Regions from separate parts of the Gottfriedia sp. S16(2024) genome, predicted to be linked through region 1. Evidence: a T-box and tRNA genes for the amino acid it is inferred to sense, from the RefSeq annotation. Region 1 holds a T-box; the other holds one or more tRNA genes.
What was found. A T-box is a leader RNA that pairs with one kind of tRNA and senses whether it is charged. The one in region 1 lies ahead of leuS (leucine--tRNA ligase), so its partner is inferred to be a tRNA-Leu.
Positions count from the first base shown of each region.

Region 1 (3,263 bases):
TGGGGGGCTGGCTATTTGATAAATTTGGAGGATATAGGTCAATCCTAACTGGTATTAGTATTACGTTTTTGTCGATTTTAGGTTTGGTTATTAATCATTCTTGGACATATTACAGTTGTTTCTTCATAATATTAGGGTTTGGAGTTGGTATTGTATTTCCATCAATGTATGCAATGGTTGGAGCGGCATGGCCAGAAGGTGGACGTAAAGCTTTTAATGCAATTTATGTAGCTCAAAATCTTGGTGTTGCGATTGGTACGGCTTTAGGTGGATATGTTGCGGCTGCTAATATTAATTATATTTTCTCTGCTAATTTGCTATTATATATTGTTTTCTTCTTAGTCGCTTTATTTGGATTTAGAGATATCGGAGTACCTAAGGAAATAATAGAAACTTCTCCTGTAGAAAAAGTAGAAAAACAAAAATTTTCATTTACTCCTTCAATGAAGGCTTTGATGATTGTTTGTTGTGCGTACGTTTTATGTTGGTTAGTTTATGTACAATGGCAAACTACGATTGCTACAGAAATGCAGAATCTACACATTGGCTTAAAAAAATATAGTCTGTTATGGACTGTAAATGGTGCACTTATTGTAATAGCTCAACCAGTAATATCATCTGCTATTCGTAAATATGCGTTAAGTATGAGAAAGCAAATGTTATTTGGAATTGGATTCTTTATCGTTTCGACTATTTTTGTAAGTACTGCAGAACAGTTCTCAATGTTTATGACTGGCATGATCATTTTAACAATTGGAGAAATGTTCGTATGGCCTGCAGTACCAACAATTGCAAACATGCTTGCTCCAAAAGATCGGATAGGAATGTATCAAGGGATTGTAAATAGTGCAGCAACGGTTGGAAGAATGTTAGGACCTGTTATAGGTGGAGCACTCGTTGATACATTTAATATGAGAGTACTATTTATCATTTTAGTTGCCTTTTTATTAATAAGCATGGTTTTCTCTGTGCTCTATGAAAAATTAGCAAAAAAAGTAGTAAAAGCTGAAAATCAAACTTTTGCTTCTTAAAAATAGGCGATGTATAATTGACCTTTTTCTTTGGTTATAATAAAATGGTATAAATTAAATCTAAATGATCGGCAATGATTGGGAATAGTAGTGAATATGAAGAGGTTTAGAGAGTTGACGGCTGGTGAAAGTCAATCCATTCTATTCATGAACTCACCCATAAGCCACATTTGTGAACGGTTTTTACCAAGTAATAAATGTCGTGTTCCACGTTACGGAAACAAGTGAATGTATTTTTACATTAATTTGGGTGGTACCGCGGGAAATCCTCTCGTCCCTTTTGGGATGGGGGGATTTTTTTATTTTTAAAGCGCAAGCCACAGCCGAGCCATTTATATGAAATAAGGAGGCTATAAAATGAGTTTTAATCATCGTACTATTGAACAGAAATGGCAGAAGTATTGGTTAGAAAATAAAACGTTTAAAACAACTGACGATACAAGCAAGCCGAAATTTTATGCACTTGATATGTTCCCTTATCCATCTGGAGCGGGATTACATGTAGGTCATCCAGAAGGGTACACAGCTACTGATATCCTTTCAAGAATGAAAAGAATGCAAGGCTATAATGTACTTCATCCAATGGGTTGGGATGCATTTGGTCTACCAGCAGAACAATATGCATTAGATACAGGTAATGATCCAGCTGAGTTTACTGAAAAGAATATTAATACTTTCCGTAATCAAATTCAGGCTCTAGGATTCTCTTATGATTGGGATCGTGAAGTAAATACAACTGATCCTAATTATTACAAATGGACTCAATGGATTTTCCTAAGAATGGTTGAAAAAGGATTAGCTTATGTAGATGAAGTTCCAGTTAACTGGTGCCCAGCTCTTGGTACAGTTTTAGCTAATGAAGAAGTAATCGATGGGAAAAGTGAGCGCGGAGGACATCCGGTTGAACGTCGTCCAATGAAGCAATGGATCTTAAAAATCACAGCTTATGCTGATCGTTTATTAGAAGATCTAGAAGAATTAGATTGGCCTGAAAGCTTAAAAGAAATGCAACGTAACTGGATTGGCCGTTCGGAAGGTGCTGAAGTTTACTTTAATGTTGATGGATTCGATGAGAAAGTAACTGTATTTACAACTCGTCCTGATACATTATTCGGTGCAACTTATGTTGTATTAGCTCCAGAACATGATTTAGTAAGTAAAATTACTACAGTAGAGCAAAAAGAAGCTGTTGAAGCATATATCGATTCAGTTAAATCGAAAAGTGATCTAGAGCGAACTGATTTAGCGAAAGATAAATCTGGTGTATTCACAGGTGCATATGCAATAAATCCTGTAAATAACGAAAAGCTTCCAATTTGGATTGCTGATTATGTACTTGCAAGCTATGGAACTGGTGCAGTTATGGCGGTACCTGCACATGATGAGCGCGATCACGAATTTGCAGTTAAATTTAAATTACCAATCATTGAAGTTGTTGAAGGTGGAGACGTTCAAAAAGAAGCTTACGCTGGAGATGGCAAACATGTTAACTCTGATTTCTTAAACGGTTTAAATAAAGAAGAAGCACTTGGAAAAATGATTGAATGGTTAGATTCTTCAAAAGCTGGTGAGAAAAAAGTTACTTATCGTCTACGCGATTGGTTATTCTCTCGTCAAAGATATTGGGGAGAACCAATTCCAGTAATTTTCTGGGAAGATGGTACGATGACAGTTGTTCCTGATGAGGAATTACCATTAATTCTTCCAAAAGCAGAAGATATTCGCCCAAGTGGAACTGGAGAGTCACCATTAGCGAATATTGCTGATTGGGTTAATGTAGTTGATCCAGTAACAGGTAAAAAAGGAAGACGTGAAACAAATACAATGCCACAATGGGGCGGAAGCTGTTGGTATTACTTACGTTATATTGATCCAAATAATAGCGAAGCAATCGCAGATTCTGAATTACTAAAGCATTGGTTACCAGTTGATGTATACATTGGAGGAGCAGAGCATGCAGTTCTTCACTTACTATACGCTCGTTTTTGGCATAAATTCCTTTATGATTTAGGTGTAGTTCCTACAAAAGAGCCATTCCAAAAGCTATTCAACCAAGGAATGATCTTAGGGGAAAATAATGAAAAAATGTCTAAGTCTAAAGGAAACGTTGTAAATCCTGACGATATCGTTGCTAGCCATGGTGCTGATACATTACGTTTATATGAAATGTTCATGGGTCCATTAGACGCATCAATCGCTTGGTCAGAAAATGGATTAGATGGTTCTCGTCGC
Region 1 covers NZ_JBFLUO010000001.1:359,004-362,266, reverse strand. Annotated here, with positions in the region: gene AB1282_RS01880 (MDR family MFS transporter) at 1-1,031, shown strand, start outside; T-box leader at 1,097-1,313, shown strand; gene leuS (leucine--tRNA ligase) at 1,389-3,263, shown strand, end outside.

Region 2 (3,263 bases), 1.6 Mb from region 1:
TTCCCCCTGTGAGAGTAGAACGTCGCTTGGTTTATGATTATTCCGCAGTAGCTCAGTGGTAGAGCACTCGGCTGTTAACCGAGTGGTCGTAGGTTCGAACCCTACCTGCGGAGCCATTTTGGAGAGCTGTCCGAGTGGCCGAAGGAGCACGATTGGAAATCGTGTAGGCGGGTAACCCTGTCTCAAGGGTTCAAATCCCTTGCTCTCCGCCACATGTTTTCAGCACTATTATACTGGCCCGTTGGTCAAGCGGTTAAGACACCGCCCTTTCACGGCGGTAACACGGGTTCGAGTCCCGTACGGGTCACCATTTTATCCTGGAGGATTAGCTCAGCTGGGAGAGCACCTGCCTTACAAGCAGGGGGTCGGCGGTTCGAGCCCGTCATCCTCCACCATTTAATTATTAAAATTAATATATATATCTTATTATCGCGGGGTGGAGCACGAGCGAATATGCTTCGAAGAAATTACTTCAGCATACCAATCGAGCTGCTACTTGCAATAACATCCTGAGATTGGGATGGTCTTAACGAAATACAGTTTATGGATCTATAAATAATAGAGTCCACATTATCGCGGGGTGGAGCAGTCTGGTAGCTCGTCGGGCTCATAACCCGAAGGTCGCAGGTTCAAATCCTGTCCCCGCAACCAAATGGTCCCGTGGTGTAGCGGTTAACATGCCTGCCTGTCACGCAGGAGATCGCCGGTTCGATCCCGGTCGGGACCGCCATTTAAGTTGGCTCGGTAGCTCAGTCGGTAGAGCAGAGGACTGAAAATCCTCGTGTCGGCGGTTCGATTCCGTCCCGAGCCACCATCTTAAATAAAATATATAGCAAGCAATTATTATTAAGCCGACTTAGCTCAATTGGTAGAGCAACTGACTTGTAATCAGTAGGTTGGGGGTTCAAGTCCTCTAGTCGGCACTCTTTAACCGGAGGGGTAGCGAAGTGGCTAAACGCGGCGGACTGTAAATCCGCTCCCTGTGGGTTCGGCGGTTCGAATCCGTCCCCCTCCACCATTTTTATAGGGGCATAGTTTAACGGTAGAATAGAGGTCTCCAAAACCTTTGGTGTGGGTTCGATTCCTACTGCCCCTGCCAAATAATTCAATAATGGCGGTCGTGGCGAAGTGGTTAACGCATCGGATTGTGGTTCCGACACTCGTGGGTTCGATTCCCATCGGTCGCCCCATTTAAATTATTGTAAGGATTACTCAAGTGAGTAATATTATTTATAATAAACTGAATATAGTATATAAAGTTCTTAATTAATGGGCTATAGCCAAGCGGTAAGGCAACGGATTTTGATTCCGTCATGCCCTGGTTCGAATCCAGGTAGCCCAGCCATTATGCGGAAGTAGTTCAGTGGTAGAATACAACCTTGCCAAGGTTGGGGTCGCGGGTTCGAACCCCGTCTTCCGCTCCAAATATGGCGGTATAGCCAAGTGGTAAGGCAGAGGTCTGCAAAACCTTTATCATCGGTTCAAATCCGGTTACCGCCTTTTAATTTACTTCTGCCGGGGTGGTGGAATGGCAGACACACAGGACTTAAAATCCTGCGGGGGTTGACCCCGTGCCGGTTCGAGTCCGGCCCTCGGTATCATTAAACCTCTTACAAAAGTAAGAGGTTTTTAATTTCAGATTTGATTGGACAATTAGTCCTTCCTATATTATAATTATTTTATAACTTTTTGGCGGTGTGGTGGAATGGCAGACACGCCTGACTCAAAATCAGGTATCTTCACGGATGTGCAGGTTCAAGTCCTGTCACCGCTATATTGAAATCAGGGAAGAGGATTTTGCAGAGATGCAGAATCCTTTTTTTTGTTTATATAGTAAAAGGTAAGGAATAGAATAGGGTTTATATATTCTTTATCTTCATCGAGCATTAAAAAATTATCTTCATACGATTATCATAAAGAAAGGCAACGACCATTATAGTCACTGCCTTTCTTTAAGGGGCTATTCTTCATTTAGAAATGCTCTTCATTACATTTTTACATATTTACGTTTTTGCTTTGCAGCAAGCCAATCAAACTGTTTTGGTTTTCTTTTATTTGCTAAAGTAACGACTAATCCTGTTGTTGCTATTAGTAAGCTTGCAGCAGCTACTTTAATAGTAAATTGTTTTGCATCTTTTAATTTCTCGTTATTGTATCGATCAAGTTCCTTAAGGGTATCTTGTGTAAAATCAATTCTGTCGTTTGTTTCTTCAATCAAACTACAGACACCTTCGAAACTTTCGACCAAAGGATTTTTTTCTTCATTTACCAAAGGATCTGTCATAGTTATTCTCCTCCTATATTTAACCTATAAAGAAGAATTCTATGAGAAAATAAATTATACCTTTATTCAAATTTCTACAAATCTTTCAATACACTCTGCTATTAGCTAATTAATAAAGTTCTGATGATTATTGAGCTTACTAATTTAGACATTTTCTATTCTCGACCTTTCCATATTCTAAGCTTAACCATGCTAGAACACTTTCGACAAAAAATGATTTTATTCTTGAATTTATGACATATTTATGATAAATTTAATTACAAGTTCATTAAAAACCTACTAAATACATATTACATTTGTATTAGTAGATAAGCACTTATAACTTGATAACAACGCAGTGTATTGATTCATTCGAAGAACGATACATTGCGTTTTTTTATATTAAAAAGTCTATTATTAAAGGATTTTGTGTCATAATTAAATAAAGAAATAATTTTCTGACTAGAATAGAAAATATAATTTGTAAATTAACAGGCAGTTAGGTGATTCTTGTGAATATAAAAGAATTTCAAAAAGAATTGATTTTATATAGTAAAGAAATTGGAATAGATAAGATTGGATTTACAACTGTTGATCCGTTTTTAACATTAAAAAATCGTTTATATAAGCAGCAGGAATTAAATTACCAATCGGGTTTTGAGACAAAGGATATTGAACGAAGAGTAGATGCAAGAAAAATTATGACAGAATCTAATTCAATAATTGCAATTGCTCTAGCTTATCCATCTAAAATGAAAAATCCTCCTAAAAGTAAAAAAGGATCTACAAGAGGTATCTTTTGTAGGGCTTCATGGGGGGAAGATTACCATGTAGTTGTAAAAAAGAAATTACTTCAGCTTGAGTCATTTATTTTATTACATTATCCAAATGCAAAGGTTCAGTCGATGGTCGATACTGGAGAGCTAGTAGATCGAGCTGTAGCTGAGCGAGCAGGTATAGGTTGGAGTGCTAAAAATTGTTCAATCATTACCCCAGAATT
Region 2 covers NZ_JBFLUO010000001.1:1,912,288-1,915,550, forward strand. Annotated here, with positions in the region: rRNA gene rrf (5S ribosomal RNA) at 1-31, shown strand, start outside; tRNA gene AB1282_RS09005 (tRNA-Asn) at 42-116, shown strand; tRNA gene AB1282_RS09010 (tRNA-Ser) at 121-212, shown strand; tRNA gene AB1282_RS09015 (tRNA-Glu) at 236-310, shown strand; tRNA gene AB1282_RS09020 (tRNA-Val) at 320-395, shown strand; tRNA gene AB1282_RS09025 (tRNA-Met) at 575-651, shown strand; tRNA gene AB1282_RS09030 (tRNA-Asp) at 655-730, shown strand; tRNA gene AB1282_RS09035 (tRNA-Phe) at 739-814, shown strand; tRNA gene AB1282_RS09040 (tRNA-Thr) at 851-923, shown strand; tRNA gene AB1282_RS09045 (tRNA-Tyr) at 934-1,018, shown strand; tRNA gene AB1282_RS09050 (tRNA-Trp) at 1,026-1,099, shown strand; tRNA gene AB1282_RS09055 (tRNA-His) at 1,115-1,190, shown strand; tRNA gene AB1282_RS09060 (tRNA-Gln) at 1,271-1,345, shown strand; tRNA gene AB1282_RS09065 (tRNA-Gly) at 1,350-1,424, shown strand; tRNA gene AB1282_RS09070 (tRNA-Cys) at 1,430-1,500, shown strand; tRNA gene AB1282_RS09075 (tRNA-Leu) at 1,515-1,598, shown strand; tRNA gene AB1282_RS09080 (tRNA-Leu) at 1,692-1,774, shown strand; gene AB1282_RS09085 (hypothetical protein) at 1,988-2,284, opposite strand; gene queG (tRNA epoxyqueuosine(34) reductase QueG) at 2,776-3,263, shown strand, end outside.
Region 2: it has a tRNA-Leu gene. The T-box ahead of leuS (leucine--tRNA ligase) is inferred to sense a tRNA for this amino acid. The anticodon was not compared.